One region of the Thermoanaerobacter siderophilus SR4 genome, then DNA from elsewhere that is predicted to be linked to it. Evidence: a T-box and tRNA genes for the amino acid it is inferred to sense, from the RefSeq annotation. Region 1 holds a T-box; the other holds one or more tRNA genes.
The links. The T-box of region 1 lies ahead of ileS (isoleucine--tRNA ligase). A T-box ahead of a tRNA ligase gene usually reads a tRNA of that ligase, here a tRNA-Ile.
Positions count from the first base shown of each region.

Region 1 (9,987 bases):
AATAGGTTACGAGAACTTCTGAATGGTGATAAGCCGAAAGAATATAAGGTTCGTGCTAAAATTTCTCTAAAAATTGTAGAAGACATCGAGGAAGAGAAAGTGAAACTTTGGTTGCCATTTCCAAAAGAAGAATTTCAGCAGAAAGATGTAAAACTTGTTTCAGTAAGTCATGAAAAGTATTTTTTAGCATCTTCTGATATCCCTCAAAGAACAATCTATTTTGAAGGTAAAAAAGATGATGAATATTTTGTAGAATTCGAATATGTTATAAAAGAATGGGTAAATACAGTTGTCCCAGCAAATACTGAAAAAATAAATAATTATGACTTTTTATCAGAGGAACCACCCCATATAATTTTTACACCATATTTAAGGAAACTTGCTAAAGAAATAGTAGGAGATGAGAAAAACCCCTATCTAAAGGCAAAGAAGATATATGATTGGATAACCTTAAATGTTAACTACTCTTATGTACATCCTTATGCATTATATGAAAATATTCCTGAGTTTGTTGCATGTAATTTAAAAGGTGACTGTGGATTTCAAGCGCTCTTCTTTATAACTCTTTGCAGGATTGTAGGTATTCCTGCCAGATGGCAATCAGGCTGGTATATAACCCCATTCCTAGCGTCACCGCATGATTGGGCATTATTCTTTATACCACCTTATGGATGGCTTCCTGCCGACCTATCTTTTGGTGGGCGTTATAAAAACAATCAAGAATTAAGAGAATTCTATTTTGGTAATCTTGATGCATTTAGAATGGTGGCAAATTCTGATTTTATGAAAGACTTTACACCCAAGAAAGTATTCTGGCGTAGTGATCCTTATGATAATCAGGTTGGTGAAGCAGAAACAGAGCATAAAAATATTTATGATTTTAAATATGAGATTCAAGTATTAGATTTTAAAGAAATACGGAGGTAGAGAAAATGGGAAAAATAGTGGATATAAAATTTACACTTAAAAGGTACAATTTCTATAAACCATTTCATATCGTTGGGAGCATTTCATCAGAGGCAACAAACATTGAGGTAGAAGTAACCCTTGATAGTGGTGCAAAAGGGTATGGAGAAGCATCGCCTTCATTTAGAGTTAATGGAGAAAGAGTAGAAGCTTTATTACAATTTGAAAATTTTGTAAAAGAAACAATCACAGGAATAGACGTGAAAAACTATAGAAAAATTTTTGATATTACGGATAAGATGTTTGCAACTCCAAGTTTAAAGGCAGCTGTTCAATATGCAGTGCTTGATGCTTTTTCAGAAGAAATAGGAATTCCTGTTTATCAGATATTAGGTGGTGCAAAGGATAAAATTGAAACGGATAAAACAGTAGGAATAGATAGTTTTAAGAATCGTATAGAGGAAGCAAAATCTATATATAATAAGGGCTTTAGGGTTATAAAAATCAAGGTTGGTGAAAACTTAGCAGAAGATATTGAAGTTATGGAATCAATTTTTGAGGTAACAAAAGGAGCAAAATATATTGTTGATGCAAATATGGGATATACTCATAAGCAAGCAGTTGAATTTATTAAAAAGGTATATAATATGGGAATTGACGTATCAGTATTTGAACAACCTGTTCTAGCAAATGATATAGATGGCTTAAAATTTGTTAGGTTTAATTCTCCATTTCCTGTAGCAGCAGATGAAAGTGCACGTACTAAATATGATGTACTTAGGCTTATAAAAGAAGAAGCAGTAGACTACATAAATATAAAACTTATGAAGTCGGGTATTTCAGATGCTTTAGCAATTGTTGAGATGGCTAAAGCTGCAAATTTACAGCTTATGATAGGTTGCATGTCGGAGTCAAGTGTTGGAATAAATCAAAGTGTGCATTTTGCACTTGGAACAGGTGCGTTTAATTTTCATGATTTAGATTCACACTTAATGATGAAAGAAGAAATATTCAGAGGAAAATTTGAACAAAAAATATCAGAAATAATACCAAAAGAATGAAAAAATCAAAGAGCTGAAAGTAGTACGTATAAATCAGTTAAAGTGGTACGGATTTTTTCATTTTCGCTATGTTTAAATCAAAAATCCGAATCAAAAGGCGTACCTCTGCTTATTTTCGCAGACGTGCACCTTTTGTATTTGGCAGTATATGTAGTGCAACTTTACGGCAAATAATGAGATATAGTGACATTTTCGCAATTGTGGCACAAGTTTCTGCTGACTTCTCTTACAGCTTCTCTGTTCTCTTTATCTCCTGAGTCTTTTTTGTTTGTATTCTTCATTATATTTTATTATATTTTCTTTGTTCCTTTGACATTTTGTAGACACTTTCTCTCTTTACACCATCAAAATTCTTTGTCAAGAGGTGGGGTAGGTGTTTTCTGAATGCCTGCCCTTGCTTTTTAGATCAGAACATAATGTAATTATTAGCAATTTTACATTAAATGTAAATAACTTCATTATACTCTAGACCTCATTTGATACAGAGGCTATCCAGTATTTGCTTTTATATTCCCTTGTTACCCTTTTTACACACAATAAGGTATCCTCTTTCTAAATCGTTCAAAATTCCTATATCCATATGCCTCCCTCTTTGATACTTTAACTTTTGTTATGACATTTTGATTATATCTTCAGCTTTTAAAAGTTTTGTGATATAATTGTTATGCACTTATTCTGGCCTTTTGAGTGTTTTTAGTATTTGAACAATTATAATATAACAGGTATTTAGAACAAGTGCTCTATTTTTTTAAATAGGGTGTTATTACCCACCATTATAGAATTTTTTAAAAAATGAAAAAAGGAGAGGCGGACTTCTCACCTCTCCTTTTTCAATGTATTTTTTGGGAAGTGCAGAGATGGGAAGTACGATTAAGGGAGAAAACCACTCCTTAATACCATACTTACCACCTCCTGCACATACTAAATTGTATTTCTACTTTAATTAATATTATAAAGGTCAAAGAAGGTCAAAATTAAATAATTAAGTTTATCCACAATTTTTCGCCCAAAACATTAAAAAACTCAAGGTAAATGAGATTTTTCTCTTTTTATTTCAATATTACGTTATTTTTCACTGGGTTTAATATTAAAATTTTTGACAACAAAGGAGTGCAAAAAATTTTATAATCATTAAAAAAATATTGATAAGCCATAAATATTAATGATATAATATTCTATGTATTCAGATTTTACATATTGTATAACACTTTTACTGAAAGGATGAAAATAAATGAAAACCATAATAAACACCGATGCTGCGCCAAAGGCTATTGGACCATATTCGCAAGCTATCATGATAGACGGCTTTTTGTACACATCAGGGCAAATAGCAATTGATCCTGCTACAGGAGAACTTGTAGAAGGAGGTATTGAAGCGCAGACGGAAAGGGTTTTAGAGAATATAAAAGCGATTTTAAAAGCTGCGGGGATGGACCTTAACAATGTTATAAAGACAACTGTATTTGTCACTAACATGGGGGATTTTGCTAAAATTAACGAAATTTATGGAAGGTATTTTAAAGACAATCCACCTGCCCGTTCCTTAGTTGAAGTAAAAAGTCTTCCTAAGGGTGCGCTTATAGAAATAGAAGTTGTAGCACATAAATAAAATTTTCTCTTTTTTTAAAGAATTATTAAACGATTACAAGCTGGGGAAATAAAAATAGGAGGTATCAACAGTTAAGAAATTTTAGGTAAAACAGTATAATTGTAACTAGAGCGATAAATAAATTTGTGCGCCTTACAATTCCAAGGAGAGTTTACACTAACAGCCATATGGATGTTATAGCAGAGGCTGTAAAAAGAGTTTATGCAAGAAGAGATAAAATAAAAGGATATAGATTTACTTATGAGCCGCCAATATCGAGGCATTTTACTGCGAGATTAGAACCGGTAGAATAAAAAATAAGGGGATGGGCAATTCACCATCTCCTTATTTTGTCTATAAAAATATCGAAAACTGTGATAAAATGAATATATGCATAAATTTGTAGAAGGAAAATCGGCATTTATATAGAATATATTGATAGGTGAGAGATGTGAAAAGGTTAGCTAAAATTATAGTTATATTATTGGTGATAGTTTACATAAGTAAAGTAGGGATAACGACTTTTGCAAACAAAAATAAAACTACAGTAGTGACTTATGGAAGTATTTTAATAGCCTTTAATGCCCAAGGATATGTTATAAAAAATGAAATAATGATAAATGCTCCTTTTGATGGTAAAATAAAAAAACTTGTACCAAGTGGAGAAAAAGTTCCCAAAGGTACTCCTATTGTGCAAGTTTATTCTGCTGATTTTGATGAGGAAAAACTACATCAATTAGATGAGGTAAACAGAGAACTAAAAAATCAGGATACTAATATACCTTTTTATTCAGATGTTCAAAAATTAGACGACATAATAAAGAAAGAAGAGCAAAATTATCAAAATGCGATACAGCAAAATAGCCCTGGTGCAGATAAAATACAAAAAAGGATTGAAGACTTAAAAGCCAAAAAAGAAGAAATTTTAAGTAAAGGGCCAATAATGCTCCAAAGAATTGAAAACTTAAAAGAGCAAAAGGAGTATTTAGAAAAATATGTAGAAAAAAATGTGATTACTGTAAATTCACCAGAGTCAGGAATTGTAAGTTACTATTTCGATGGCAGTGAAAGTATTCTACATGAAAAAGATATGTTCAATTTAAATCCGACACAACTTGAAAATTTAAACTTTCAATCCAAAGAAATTAGTACAGAGGTAAAAGGAGATTACCCTTTTGTAAAAATAGTGGATAATTTGGAGTGGTATTTAGCGTTGGTTTTAAATGAAAAACAACAGGACTTATTAAAAGAAGATAGTAATGTGAAAATTTTGATTGATAATTATGGTGGTGAATTGCGGGGAAAAGTTATAAAAACCTATAAAGGTGACGATAAATTATATATAGGAATAATTGAGATGATAGATGAATATCCCAACTTTTATAAAACTTCTAAAATAAATGTAAAAGTTAAAGTTAAAGAGTACAATGGACTTAAAATACCTCTTTCTTCTATTGTACAAAAAGAAGGAAAAGAAGGAGTTTTTGTAATAAAAAATGGCAAAGTTCCTACTTTTAAAGAAGTAGTAATAAAGGCTACAGATGGCAAATATGCGATTGTAGAAAGCGTTGATAAAACATCTGGATTAAAAGTGTATGACGAAATAGCGGTAAATGGAGAGGATTACTTGAGCAAATAAGGGGGGATAAATACGACTATATGTGAAAATATAAGAAAGATAAAAGAAAACATAAAAGAGCATGCATTAAAGGTAAATAGAAATCCGGAGGAAATATTAATTGTGGCAGCTACTAAAACTTTCGGTGTTGAAACTATAAAAGAGGCTATTGCTTGTGGAATAACTGACATAGGTGAGAATAAGGTTCAAGAGTTAAATGAAAAGTATCCTTATTTAAAAAATGAGGTAGAATTTCACTTTATAGGACATTTACAGACAAACAAAGTGAAATACATTATTGACAAAGTTAAGTTGATACATTCTTTAGATAGTATTAAATTGGCAGAAGAAATAGACAAAAGGGCTAAACAAAAGAGTCTCATAATAGATTGTTTGGTGGAAATCAATATTGGTGGAGAGGAAAGTAAATACGGAATTCCTCCTGAAGAAATGCATAATTTTGTTAAAGAAATGGAAAAATATGATAATATAAGAATTAGAGGGCTTATGACAATAGCTCCTTACCTTCCACCGGAAGAGGTAAGGCCCTATTTTAGAAAGATGAAAGAATTATTTGAAGAGCTAAAAGAAATTAAGCAACATAATGTACAAGTAGAATTTTTGTCAATGGGCATGTCCAATGACTATTGGGTAGCAGTTGAAGAAGGGGCGAATATTGTTAGAATTGGCACTTCTATTTTTGGGCAAAGACAATATAATGTGGAGGGATAATTAATGTCTTCAAAAGTGATTGATAAATTAATGAGTTTCTTTGGTATCGATGAGCCAGAAGAAGAGAAAGAAGAAGTAGACTCTTTACAACCTGTCATACCTTACGATAGAAAGCCTAAAATTGTCAATATTCATACACAGACCCAAGTAAAAGTTTTGATTTTAAAGCCAGAAAAGTTTGAACAAGTGATGAATATATGCAATGAATTAAAAATAAAAAACCGGTGATTGTAGATTTACAAAAGATGGACAAAAATGAAGCTCAAAGAGTAGTGGATTTTTTAAGCGGTGCAGCCTATGCTCTTAATGGAGAGATAAAGAAGATATCTGGCTATATATTTTTAGTTGCGCCTGAGAATTTTGACATTACAGGGGATATAAAAGATGAAGTAAATTCTTTATACAATCTAAATTGATAAGGAGGAAATGATTTTGCCTGTAAATTTTGCAATTTTAACAGCATTAGATTATTTTTTTGAAGTTATAAATTGGCTTATATTGATAAGGGTTATTTTATCTTTGCTAAGAATGGAGAATATGTCAAATCCACTTTCTCGTTTTGTGATCATAACGACAGAACCAATACTTGAGCCTTTTAGGACATTACAATTTAGGTCTTCTATTGGAAGAAATTTAATGATAGATTTTTCGCCGGTTTTGGCGATTTTGGTGATTCAGTATTTAGTTCGTCCTTTAGCTTTTAAATTAGTATTATTACTGATGAGGTATATATGATGGACAAAGAATTTACTGTATCCCGATTTGAAGACATAATTAAAGGCGTTTTAAAATCTAAAAGAGTAAAATATACAGACTTTTTAAGCCTCTCTGAACAAAAAATTTTTGAAAAAACTATATTAAAGTATCGACAGCAAGATATAAACTATAATCTAGATGGAGGATATCCTTTAGCAGAAAGAAAGATAGCAATTATTTACCCCGATTTTTTACAGCCGGAAGATACCCCTATTTGCGCTGTAAGAATTGAAGGCAATTTTTCTAAGCTATCTCATAGAGATGTGTTGGGTTCACTTTTAGGGTTAGGGATAAAAAGACAAAAAATAGGCGATATAATTGTAAAAGAGGATAAATGTGACATATTGTTACATAAAGATGTGGAAAGTTATGTACTTATGAACCTTTTTAAAGTCGGGAAAGAGAAGGTAAGAGTTAATTCAATTGACTTGAAAGATGTGATAGAACCTGAAATAAAATATAAGGACATTTTTTCTACCGTAGCCTCACTACGGGTTGACAGTGTGGCAGCTGCAGGTTTTGGTATATCAAGGACGAAGGCTTCAGAACTTATAAAGTCCGGTCTTCTTCAAATAAATTGGGAGTATACAGAGGACCCTTCTTCAGAAGTAAAAGAGGGAGATGTAATTTCTTTACGTGGTTTTGGAAGAATTAGATTAGAAGAAGTGAGAGGTAATACAAAAAAAGGTCGCGTTTCTGTACATATTCTAAGGTTTATATAATGTTACAAAAGAAAAGGAGGTAAATATTATGCTGACGCCTATGGATATACATAATAAAGAATTTAGGCGGTCTTTTAGGGGTTATAATGAAGAGGAAGTGGACGAGTTTTTGGATAAAATTATGGAAGACTATGAGATGTTATACAAAGAAAATGCGGAGTTAAAAGATAGAATTAATATAATGAATGAAAAACTTCAAAGCTACATAAATATGGAGAACACTTTAAACAATACTTTGATTGTTGCTCAAAATACTGCAGAGGAATTGAAAAGAAATGCAGAAAAAGAAGCACAACTTATCATACAAAATGCACAACAAAATGCAGAAAAAATATTAGAGAAGGCAAATCAAGAAGTTGTAAGAATAAGAATGGAGTTAGAAAGATATCGCAAGCAATTAAATGTTTTTAAAGCGAAATTTAAATCTCTTTTAGAAGCCCAGTTGGAATCAATACTTTCAATAGATGAGAAAGAATTGATTCCAGATGAGGATGAGGAGAAGGATGCAGAATAGATTAGGGGTTGTTGGAATATTAATTAAAAATAGAGAAAATGTGGCAGATAGGGTAAATCACATATTGAGTGAGTACGGCCACATTATTGTAGGGAGAATGGGTATACCCTATAAAGATAGGGGAGTATCGGTTATCGCTTTAATAGTTGATGGTACAACGGATGAAATAGGGGCTCTTACTGGTAAACTTGGAAGTCTTCCTGGGGTAAAAGTGAAATCTGCTCTGACTGCATGAGATATGCATACTATTGACGAAAAACTTGTGGTATTATATAATTGTGTAAAAAAATATTGTTAAAAGCTATGATGAGGACGAGTAAGTAGAAGCGACTTCCAGAGAGTTGGCGGTAGGTGCGAGCCAATAAGTTCGTTTCTACTGAAAATCACCTCGGAGCTGCAGGCTGAAATAGGAGTAAGCTGTGCCGGGTTTCCCGTTATCTTAAATGAGAGATTAAGACAAAGTTTTTCTTTGTCTTAATAAGTAGGGTGGTACCGCGAACTTCTCGTCCCTGACGAGAAGTTTTATTTTTAGTTTGAAAGATAATATTTGAAGAGGAGGTAATGTTCAGTGGATTACAACAAGACACTTAATTTGCCGAGGACAGATTTTCCTATGAAGGCTAATTTGCCAACACGAGAGCCAGAGATATTAAAAAGATGGGAAGAAATGGATATTTATCATAAAACATTGGAAAAAAATAAAGGCAAGGAAAAATATATTTTACACGATGGGCCGCCTTATGCTAATGGAGATATACACATTGGAACTGCTATGAATAAGGTATTAAAAGACATTATAGTGAAATACAAAACAATGAGGGGTTATGATGCTCCTTATGTGCCAGGATGGGATACACACGGTCTTCCTATTGAACAGCAAGCTATAAAAACTTTAGGTATAAAAAGGCATGAAGTAAGTCCTACAGAATTTAGAAAAGTGTGTAGGGATTTTGCTTTTTCTCAGATTGAAAAGCAAAAAGCTCAATTCAAAAGATTGGGAGTAAGGGGAGATTGGGATAATCCTTATCTTACCTTGAATCCGGAGTATGAAGCTAAACAGATAGAAGTATTTGGTGAAATGGCTAAGAAAGGCTATATCTATAAAGGTCTAAAGCCTGTATATTGGTGCCCCAGCTGTGAGACTGCTTTGGCAGAAGCAGAAATTGAATACTTTGATGAAACCTCTGATTCTATTTATGTAAAATTTAGAGTTAAAGATGATTTAGGGAAATTCAAGGGAATTGTTGAGAATCTTAATAATGTGTATTTTGTAATATGGACAACTACTACATGGACTATTCCGGCTAACCTTGCAATTGCTTTAAATCCAGAGTTTGATTATGCGCTTGTAAAGTTTGGAGACGAAGTATATATAATGGCAAAAGATATGTTAGATACTGTAAAGAAAGAAGCTAACCTTTCAGATTATGAAATAGTTGCTGTATTTAAAGGAAAAGATTTGGAGGGCATGAAGGCTACCCATCCTTTATATGACAGAGATTCTTTAATAATCTTGGGTGAGCATGTAACTTTAGAAGCTGGTACTGGATGTGTTCATACTGCTCCCGGCCATGGTGAAGAAGACTTTTTAGTTGGGCAAGAGTATGGTCTTGAGGTTTTAAATCCAATAGATGATAAGGGATATTTTACAGATAAAGCGCCAGGATATGCTGGTCTGTATTATGAAGAGGCTAACAAGGTCATAAAGGAAGACTTGAAAAAAGCTAATGCATTAGTGGCAGAAACCCGTATTACCCACTCATATCCTCACTGTTGGAGATGTAAAAGTCCAATAATATTTAGGGCGACAGAACAGTGGTTTGCTTCTGTGGAAGGATTTAGAGAAGAGGCACTAAAAGCTATTAAAGAAGTTAATTGGTATCCTTCATGGGGCGAAGAGCGCATAACTAACATGGTAAGAGATAGACGAGACTGGTGTATTTCAAGGCAAAGGGTATGGGGTGTGCCAATTCCTATATTCTACTGTGAAAAGTGTGGGAAACCGCTTATAAATGATGATACAATAAATGCAGTTAAAGAGATCTTCAGGCAAAAGGGTTCAGATGCATGGTTTGAAATGTCAGCTGAAG
Region 1 is NZ_CM001486.1:2,037,507-2,047,493, forward strand. Features, by position in the region: gene THESIDRAFT1_RS09955 (transglutaminase-like domain-containing protein) at 1-927, shown strand, start outside; gene THESIDRAFT1_RS09960 (L-Ala-D/L-Glu epimerase) at 933-1,967, shown strand; gene THESIDRAFT1_RS14990 (transposase) at 2,495-2,581, opposite strand; gene THESIDRAFT1_RS09965 (RidA family protein) at 3,199-3,576, shown strand; gene THESIDRAFT1_RS13040 (tryptophanase) at 3,702-3,869, shown strand; gene THESIDRAFT1_RS09970 (biotin/lipoyl attachment domain-containing protein) at 4,007-5,194, shown strand; gene THESIDRAFT1_RS09975 (YggS family pyridoxal phosphate-dependent enzyme) at 5,201-5,905, shown strand; partial or broken gene THESIDRAFT1_RS12685 (cell division protein SepF) at 5,909-6,321, shown strand; gene THESIDRAFT1_RS09990 (YggT family protein) at 6,338-6,640, shown strand; gene THESIDRAFT1_RS09995 (YlmH family RNA-binding protein) at 6,637-7,383, shown strand; gene THESIDRAFT1_RS10000 (DivIVA domain-containing protein) at 7,412-7,897, shown strand; gene THESIDRAFT1_RS10005 (TM1266 family iron-only hydrogenase system putative regulator) at 7,887-8,132, shown strand; T-box leader at 8,192-8,411, shown strand; gene ileS (isoleucine--tRNA ligase) at 8,466-9,987, shown strand, end outside.

Region 2 (9,987 bases), 530 kb from region 1:
CATCCGCTTGATGTGCTAACTCTGGCTTGCCTGGAAAAACAGGCCCAAATGCTACTGTGTTAGGCATCTCTTTCGCATAAGTTCCTCCACCTATTGCTAAAAGCTCTGCTTTCTGTCCCGTCTGTTCTTCATAAACTTTGCTCAAAGTTTTTATCAAAGGATGGTCTGGTGGGAAATACAAAGGTGGTTGATGGAGCATGTCTTCTATTCTCATCCCATTAGTTTTGATTTTTTCTTCAAAAATATTCATCCAATCCTCATATTTATATTTTACAGGATATCGAATATTTAATCCTAATACTCCTTTGTTTTCATCTAATTGAATAGTACCAACGTTAAAAGTCAATTCTCCTGTTTCATCTTTTAAGTATATCCCAAAAGTTTTTCCATCTGTTTCCATTCCCACATTTGTAGCAAAGAAATGTATAAAATCTTTGACATCGCTATCCTCTAAATCTATTCTGTCAAGGAAGAGAAATAGCTGCATTATAGCATTTTTCCCTAAGTGTGGAAGGCTGCCATGAGCCGAAACCCCTACTGATTTGATTACAAGCATTTCGTCTTTTTCTTCAGCCTTCAAATTGTAACCAGCCTCTTTTATGAAGGCTTCTAACTTATCTTGAATTTCTTTCTTCTTATTTGCCTCTTTTACATCTAATCCAGCTTCACAATAGCCTGGTACTACATTAGGCCTTTCTCCACCTTTGATGTATTTTATAACAATGTTGCTGGACTTTTTATTAAAGTCTTTTACCACATTAAACATTGTTATTCCTTTTTCTGCATATATAATTGGATATTGAGCATCAGGAGTAAAACCCATAGTAGGAGCTTCATCGTGTTTTAAATAATAAGCAATTTCGTGAGAACCTGTCTCTTCATTTGTTCCAAATAAAATTCTCACTCTTTTAGAAAGCTTTAACCCAGCGTCTTTTATAGCCTTTAGCCCGTATAAAGCAGCAATTATAGGGCCCTTATCATCTACAGTACCTCTTCCATATATCTTTCCCTCATGTATTTCAGCACCATAAGGTGGATAGGTCCACCCATCACCTTCTGGAACTACATCTAAATGTCCCAAAACTCCTATCATTTCTTCTCCTTCGCCGTATTCTGCATACCCTACATATCCATCCACGTTTTTAGTCCTAAAGCCTAAACTTTGTGCGATCTCTAAAGCTTTGTCCAATGCCTTCGCAACACCTTCTCCATAAGGCATACCTGGTTTTGGCTCATCTTGTACACTTTTTATCCTGACCAATTCTTGAACTGATTTTATAATGTCGTCTCTCATATTGTCTATGTAAGAATTTAAATTCATGAAAATCCCCCCAATAATTTGGTAATCACACCTCTATTATATATCTTTACTTAAATGTTTTCAATATTTTTCTATCTGCTTCCTATTTTCTTACCTATAACATTCCAAAAAGAAGGGGTTTCAAAGCCAATCCTCCACACACATATGCCATGTAAATTATACCTTTTAGCAACTTCTATCTTCTCAGCTAAAGTGGCAGAGTTTTCAAACCATACCTCTCTCGTTATTCCCGTGTTTTTGTCATAATAGACATAATAAGGCTCTTGGTATTGGTCGCTCCACTTTATTTGAATTCCTTGAATTTGTGCTTTTGTAAGTATTTCTTTTGTAGGGCGAGAGAAACCACCACTTTTACTTGCAGGCCAATCATATCCATAAGTAGCTACTCCTAAACATATTTGTTCAGGTTTAAAACCTTCATTTAGTGCATCTTTGACGTTGTACTCCACCCACTGCTCAGGAGAAACAGGTCCCGGCGGTGAAGAAGCATTATGCCTATCATAGGTCATCAAGGTGACATGGTCCACTAAAGGCGCTAATTCGTGATAGTCGTATATACCTGATATTTCTTTAGGTACCTGATAATGAGGTATAACGGAAATGTCAAGAATTTTACCTTCTTTTTTGATAAGCGGTCTTATTTTGCTTATAAAAGCCGTAAGATAATCTTTGTCCTGAACATAATTTTTAGTTCCATGAGGAATAAACTCAAAATCTATGTTGTAACCGTCAAAATCATGTTTTTTTAATAAAGCCATTAATTGAGAAATAGCCTTTTCTCGGATATTTGGATCCAAAAGAACTTCATCTTTGCTGTTAGCCACATTAACAAGAGGAACTACTTTTATCCCTTGTTTTTTCGCATAATCCAGCGCTTGAGGGTTTGTAGAATCTTTTACTGTCCCGTCTCCTTCTACAGTAAGCCACAAGGGAGAAAGTGTATCAATATATCTTGAATATTTTACCAATGATTGATATGAATTATCTGGTCCAGCAGAATCAGCATAAAATCCTACTACTTGAAGTTTTTTTACTCCTATCTTACTAAAAGGTTTGAAAAATGGTTTTTGAGCTGTACTTTTACATCCGCTCAAAGATATTGATATGGTTAATAGCAAAATTATCAAGATTGATATCAATCTCAATTTTTTCCACATAAAAAGATATAACCTCCTCATTTTTATGATTCGGTTATATCTTTTGATAAAAAATAAATTTTATGTATAAAAATATTTTATTTTCAGTTTGGTGGAGATAAGGGGATTCGAACCCCTGACCTCATGCATGCGAGGCATGCGCTCTCCCTACTGAGCTATATCCCCATGTAACCCATATAAAAAAATGGTGGGGTTAACAGGGATCGAACCTGTGACCTCTACGATGTCAACGTAGCGCTCTGACCAGCTGAGCTATAACCCCACTTCTTGCTTTTTTATTATACAATTTTAATAAAAGGTTGTCAATATTTACGCTTTCTATATATAAGCTTTGAGCACCTTGCAATTGCCCTCTATTGTATAACTTGGAATAGAAGCAGGTATTAATACAGTTTCTCCTGCCTTTAATTCAACAGTACCTTCATAATAGTCAATTTTACAATTTCCTTCTACAGCTGTTAAAGTGTTAAATTTTCCTTCTGTATCTATTTTTACTTCTTCATTTATTTCAATTATACTTACCTGAAAATATGGAGATTTAACAACATGAGATATGCGTCCGCCTTGTATTCCTTTAAATTCAGGTATTATTTTATCTGTTTTTAAATTAAAATCTATAACATCTAATGCTTTTTCTATATGTAACTTCCTTTTCCTCCCGAATTCATCTACTCTATTGTAATCATATACTCTATAGGTGAGGTCTGAATTTTGTTGAATTTCACAAATAAGTATGCCTTCACCTATAGCATGCACCATCCCTGAAGGTATGTAAACCACATCTCCTGGCTTTACTTCTATTTCTTTTAAACATTCTTCTAATCTTTCTTCCTCCAATAGCCTTTTAAATTCTTCTTTTGTAGTTCCTTCCTTTAAACCACATACAAGTTTAGCCCCTGGTTTTGCATCTATTATATACCACATCTCTGTTTTTCCAGAATCGCCATTTTCGTATTTAAAAGCATATTCATCATCTGGATGAACTTGGACAGAAAGTTTGTCTTGTGCATCAATTATTTTGATAAGTAAAGGAAATCTCTCATAATTTACCCCTTTACCGTATATATCCTCAAAAAATTTGTAGGCTATATCACTTAGTTTTTGGCCATTAAATTCTCCACCTTCAATTACACTAACAGCTGTTCTATTGTCAGATATTGTCCACAATTCTCCAATTTTTTTACCCTCGGGAATATCAAATCCAAATTTATCTCTTAATGCAGTACCTCCCCATATTCTCTCCATAAAAATAGGCTTAAATTTTAAAGGTTTCATCAACTATCAGCTCCTTTTTCAATTATTTTAAAAGAGGATAAACAAGGTTATCCTCTTTTAAAAAATTATTCAGCTATTTCTAGTGCAATTTTCACCATGTCCATAAAAGTCTTTTGCCTTTCTTCAGCTGTCGTTGCTTCTCCGGTAACCAAGCTATCGCTCACTGTCAATATTGTAAGAGCATCTACATTGTACTTAGCAGCCAAAGTATATAGTCCTGCAGTTTCCATTTCTACTGCCAAAACACCAAACTTCGCCCATAGTTTCCAACTGTCTGGGTCATCATTATAAAAAGTATCCGTTGTAAGAATATTTCCTACTTTAGGTTGTATTCCTAACTCCATTGCTTTATCATAGGCTTTTTTCAATAATTTAAAACTTGCTGTAGGAGCATAATCCATGCCATTAAATCTAATCTTATTTATTGCAGAGTCTGTTGAAGAGCTCATGGCAATTACTATATCTCTGAGTTTGATATCTGGCTGCAAAGAACCACAAGTACCTATTCTTATAAGATTTTTCACGTTGTAACTGGTTATAAGCTCATTTACATAAATAGATAAAGAAGGTACTCCCATGCCTGTCCCTTGAACTGACACTCTTTTCCCTTTATAATATCCTGTAAAACCATACATTCCTCTAACTTCATTGTAACATTTTACATCTTCAAGAAAATTTTCTGCTATGTATTTAGCCCTTAAAGGATCTCCTGGCAATAACACTGTTTGAGCGATTTCGTTTTCTTTAGCCCCAATATGTATGCTCATCTGAATCTCTCCTTCTATAATAGTTTTGCCCATATATAATATTAGCAAAAAACAGCTTTTAAATCAAACAAAAATTTATGGACCAAACAATTTTTTAATTTTGTATAAATAAAAAATAAAAAATACCACAAAATCATGGTATTTTAAATGCATGTGAGCAAGTCTATAAGCCGAGTTCTGTCGAGGATGGCCATCTATCTAGGGGGTCAGTTGCCTGACACCTCTAGCGGCATAACCCGAGGGAAACGGCGGGCCACCTACTCCCTCCTATTCGCCTTGCTCCAGGTGGGGTTTGCAGAGCAGACCAGTCGCCTGGTCCCTGGTGAGCTCTTACCTCACCTTTCCACCCTTACCTGGCACTAAACAAGTTGAGTGCCAGGCGGTATATCTCTGTTGCACTTTCCTTGGAGTCGCCTCCACCGGGTGTTACCCGGCACCCTGCCCTGTGGAGCTCGGACTTTCCTCGTGCGAAATCACACGCGGCCATCCGACTTACTCACATGCGTTATTTCATATATATTTTTCTAATATCAGTCGAGTATATATTATCATATATATCTGTTTTTGTCAACCTAATTATAGATACATAAAAGGATCTTTTTGACTTTCACTAATTAATACTTCTATTTCGTGTCCCTGTTTCTGAGTTTCATCGATTATATATTCTGCAATAAACCTGACTGCAATATTCTCCGTAGCAAAATGTCCAGCATCAATTAAAGCCAATCCGAGGTGTTGGGCTTCTACTGCATCGTGATAGCCAATATCTGCTGTTATTAAAACATCCGCTCCTTTAGAAACAGCTTTGTGAATAAGACTTGCACCGCTTCCACCACATACAGCCACTTTTCTGATCTTTTTATTTAGGTCTCCTACCACTCTTAAATTATTAATTTTAAGTTTTGCTTTTACTTGTAAAGCTAATTCTTGCAAAGTAGTTTCTGAAATAATTCCAATTCTTCCAAGCCCATATTCTTCTTTAACATTTTCCAAAGAATAAATATCATAAGCAACCTCTTCATAGGGATGAACATTCAGCATTGCAGTTACCACTTTTTCTAAATATCTCTGAGGTACTATAGTTTCTATCTTTACTTCTTCTGTTTTTTCTAGTTTCCCTGTTTCACCAATGAATGGGTTTGTTCCTTCTAAAGGTCTATAAGTTCCAATGCCTCGCGCCTGAAAAGTAGCATCACTATAATTCCCAACAAAACCAGCGCCTGCACTGCACATAGCATTTCTTACCACTTCTTCATATCCTTGTGGCACATAAACTGCAATTTTTTTATATCCTTCGGAATAAGTGACATCCAAAACTTCCCTATCGTATATTCCTAAGACATTACACAAAATATCATTCACCCCATTTGGAGCTATATCAAAAGAGGTATGGGCTGCATAAAGCGAGATATCATTTTTAATAAGTTGTATTAACAATGAGCCCACTGGATTATCAGCTCTGACATTTTTTATTGGCTTAAAAATTAACGGATGATGAGTTACAATCATATCTACTTTTTTGTCAACCGCTTCTTTAATTACTTCAGAAGTAGCATCCAAAGCTACTAAAACTTTTGAGATATCTTTAGAACCATCTCCTATTAATAATCCCACGTTATCCCACTCTTCAGCAAATTTACGCGGTGCAAGTTTATCCATTATGGAAGCTATTACTTGGCATTTCAAGCCCATTTATCAACACCTCGAATTTCTTTACTTTTTCCTCTAATTGCTTACGCTTTTCATTGGTTTCAGGAAGTTTATTTATGATTTTCTTCATTTTGTCGATTTTATACTGCAAAAATTCTTTTAACAGTGGATGTTTTTTTTGTATGAGTTTTTCCCCTACTTGATAATATATGTCATTTTTGACTTTTTGTCTACCATGTTCTGCTACGATTATTTCATAATATTTTTGATTTTCCTTCACTAATTCCTCATCACAAATTTTATATCCATTTTCTATTAAGTATTTCCTCAAATATGTTGAATCTCTCATAGGTTGAAGTATAAATTTCTTAATAGTTTTTGCAGTATCTTTTCCTTCCTCTAATATCTTTGTAATTAAAATTCCTCCCATACCTGCAATGACAACTACGTCTACTTCCCCTGGAGATAAAACATTAAGACCATTCCCTAACCTTGTGTCTATCAAAGATTGCAAATTTCGCTTCTGAACTTCTTTTACAGCTTTATTTAAGGAACCTTTATTTAAATCTGAAGCAACGACATAGGTAGCTATTTTGTTTTCAATAAGGTAAACAGGAATAAAACCATGGTCAGTACCTATGTCTGCAACTTTTGACCCATGAGGAATATATTCAGCAATTTTCCCTAATCGCTCTGTAAGTTTCATGTAATCCTCCTAAAAGTATAAAAAAATAAAAAAGCATTTAAAGCTAAATGCTTTTTTCTCTAAATGGTGGGCCTTCAGGGATTTGAACCCCGGACCAATCGGTTATGAGCCGACCGCTCTGCCAGCTGAGCTAAAGGCCCAAAAAGTGGCTCCTCAGGTAGGATTCGAACCTACAACCTACCGGTTAACAGCCGGTTGCTCTACCCTTGAGCTACTGAGGAATACAATAATAATTATACAGATTTTTGCCCCATTGTCAAGAAGCTTATTTAATCAAGGAAATCTTTTAATTTTTTGCTTCTGCTGGGATGCCTCAATTTTCTTAATGCTTTTGCCTCAATTTGTCTTATGCGTTCTCTTGTAACATTAAATTCTTTTCCTACTTCCTCTAAAGTTCTTGCTCGGCCGTCATCAAGGCCAAACCTAAGTCTTAGTACTTTCTCTTCCCTTGGCGTTAGAGTATCAAGAACATCCATCAATTGTTCTTTTAGCATTGTAAAAGCAGCAGCTTCTGCTGGAGCTGGTGCATCTTCATCGGGTATAAAATCTCCTAAGTGGCTGTCTTCCTCTTCCCCAATAGGAGTTTCTAAAGATACAGGTTCTTGCGCTATTTTCATTATCTCTCTTACTTTTTCTTCTGGCATACCCATCTCTTTTGCCAACTCTTCAGGGGTAGGTTCGCGACCTAATTCCTGCAGCAATTGCCTTTGAACTCTTATCAATTTGTTGATAGTTTCTACCATGTGTACAGGGATTCTTATGGTTCTTGCTTGGTCTGCAATAGCTCTTGTTATAGCCTGTCTTATCCACCATGTGGCATAAGTACTGAATTTGTAGCCTTTTCTATAGTCAAATTTTTCAACTGCTTTGAGTAACCCTAAATTTCCCTCTTGTATCAAATCTAAGAAAAGCATTCCTCTTCCTACGTATCTTTTTGCTATGCTTACAACCAATCTTAAATTGGCTTCTATAAGTCTTTTTTTAGCTTCTTCGTCTCCTTGTTCGATTCTTTTTGCCAATTCAATCTCTTCTTCAGGAGTGAGAAGAGGAATCTTGCCTATCTCCTTCAAATACATTCTCACAGGGTCATCTATACTGATTCCTTCAGGAAGAGAAAGGTCTAAGTCTAAATCTTCTTCAGTTATTTCTTCCTGACGAGGTTCTTCCCCAACAATTTCAATTCCCATGTCTTCAAAAGCATCATATACCTTCTCAATTTGGTCAGGATTTAAATCAATATCTTCTAAAGAATCCATTATCTCATTGTAGGTGAGCATCCCAGTTTTTTTCCTTTATTGATAAGTTCTGTAATGGCTTCTTTAGACAATTCTTCGTTGTTCATAGGTTTCCCCTCCCTATGGGTTTCTTTCTTTTTAGCCATTTTTTATCTTTAGCATCTCCTTTTCACAATTTTGTAATTCTATTAAAAGTTGCCTTTCTTTATCTATATCCCCCAACATATGAGCTTCATTGATGGCTCTTTTAATCTTTTCTCTTTTAACTGCCAAACTGTTAATGAGAATCTTGTTTATAATATCATCAATAGCTTGTTCAGTAATATTTTCACTCTCGTAAAAAGCTTTAATAATATCGTTAAAATCAGATATGAGATTTTCGTCTTGTAATAAATAAACAATATCATTTATTTGAGTTTTTTTCCCATCCTCCAACCTTGACATTATTTCTTCAAAAATTGGCTTTAATTTAACATTCTCCAGCATATCGGCAGTAATTGTTTCTTTCACCCTTTTGTAAAGATTATTATCATACAGCAGCAATGCAATTAAGTACTTTTCTGGTGATATTTTACTACTGCTACTGTATATATTATGCCTTATCTTGCCAGCCATATACATATTTTTTTGATTTTTTTCAATTTCCCTATTGACAAAACGAGCAACCTCTGTTCTCACTGCATTCTCAGATATTTGAGCAACTTTAGCCACTGAAGAAATATAGACTTCCCTTTTCACTTCATCAGAAAGTTTTGCGATATCTTTTGCAATTTTTTTAACATATATTATTCTATCTTGAGGGTTATCAAGGTCGAGATTTTTTCTATATACCTTTGCTTTAAACTCAATTAAACTATCGGCATTTTCTATTAATTGATTAAATGCTTCTACTCCTTCTTTTTTTATAAACTCATCAGGGTCTTTCCCATAAGGAATAGTCAGTACTTTTATATTTAAATTCAATTCATCAAGAATGTCAAGTCCTCTTAATGCGGCACTAATACCAGCTTCATCCGCATCATAAGCAATTACAACATTTCCTTTATACCTTTTTATGAGTCTTGCTTGGTCCCCTGTCAAAGCGGTTCCTAAAGATGCTACAGCACAATCTATTCCAGCTTGGTGTAAGGAAATAGCGTCCATGTATCCTTCTACAATAATAAATTTGTCTTGTTGAGTTTTTTTAGCAAAATTTATTGCAAATAGCGTTTTGCCTTTTTTAAAGACCTCTGTCTCCGGAGTGTTTAAGTATTTAGGCAAACTATCATCAATAGAGCGGCCTCCAAAACCTATAACATTACCCTTTACATCTATAATAGGAAACATTACTCTATTTCTAAACCTGTCGTAATAGCGGTTATTTTTTTGAGACAAAAGTCCCGCCTTTACCAGAAAACTTTCTGTATAGCCTTTTTCCTTTAAAAAATTTAAAAGTCCATTTCCTTGAGGTGGTGAATAACCTATTCCAAATTTTTTTATCGTTGCTTCTGTCAAACCTCTTTTTCTTATATAAGCTAAAGCCTGTCTACCTTCTTCAGAAAAAAGCTTATTATAAAAATACATAGCTGCTAATTTATTTATTTTATATATTTCGTCAATAAGCTTCTTTCTTCGGTACTCCTGATCACTTAGTTGGCTTTCTTCAAGAGTTATTCCCACTCTATCTGCTAAAAATTCAATTGCTTCTTTAAAAGTCAAATTTTCAATATCCATTATAAAAGTAACAACATTTCCACTGGCATTACAGCCAAAACAGTGATAAACCTGTTTTTCTTGACTGACCATAAAAGATGGGGTTTTTTCTCTATGAAAAGGACACAGACCTTTAAATTCTTTTCCCGCTTTTTTTAGTTCTACATACTCTGATATAACATCT
Region 2 is NZ_CM001486.1:1,505,733-1,515,719, reverse strand. Features, by position in the region: gene pepV (dipeptidase PepV) at 1-1,321, opposite strand, end outside; gene THESIDRAFT1_RS07355 (glycosyl hydrolase family 18 protein) at 1,393-2,478, opposite strand; tRNA gene THESIDRAFT1_RS07350 (tRNA-Ala) at 2,568-2,643, opposite strand; tRNA gene THESIDRAFT1_RS07345 (tRNA-Val) at 2,664-2,740, opposite strand; gene manA (mannose-6-phosphate isomerase, class I) at 2,797-3,753, opposite strand; gene deoD (purine-nucleoside phosphorylase) at 3,819-4,520, opposite strand; RNA gene rnpB (RNase P RNA component class A) at 4,671-5,019, opposite strand; gene THESIDRAFT1_RS07330 (Nif3-like dinuclear metal center hexameric protein) at 5,097-6,212, opposite strand; gene THESIDRAFT1_RS07325 (tRNA (adenine(22)-N(1))-methyltransferase) at 6,172-6,876, opposite strand; tRNA gene THESIDRAFT1_RS07320 (tRNA-Ile) at 6,941-7,016, opposite strand; tRNA gene THESIDRAFT1_RS07315 (tRNA-Asn) at 7,023-7,097, opposite strand; partial or broken gene rpoD (RNA polymerase sigma factor RpoD) at 7,146-8,218, opposite strand; gene dnaG (DNA primase) at 8,250-9,987, opposite strand, start outside.
Region 2: it has a tRNA-Ile gene. The T-box ahead of ileS (isoleucine--tRNA ligase) is inferred to sense a tRNA for this amino acid. The anticodon was not compared.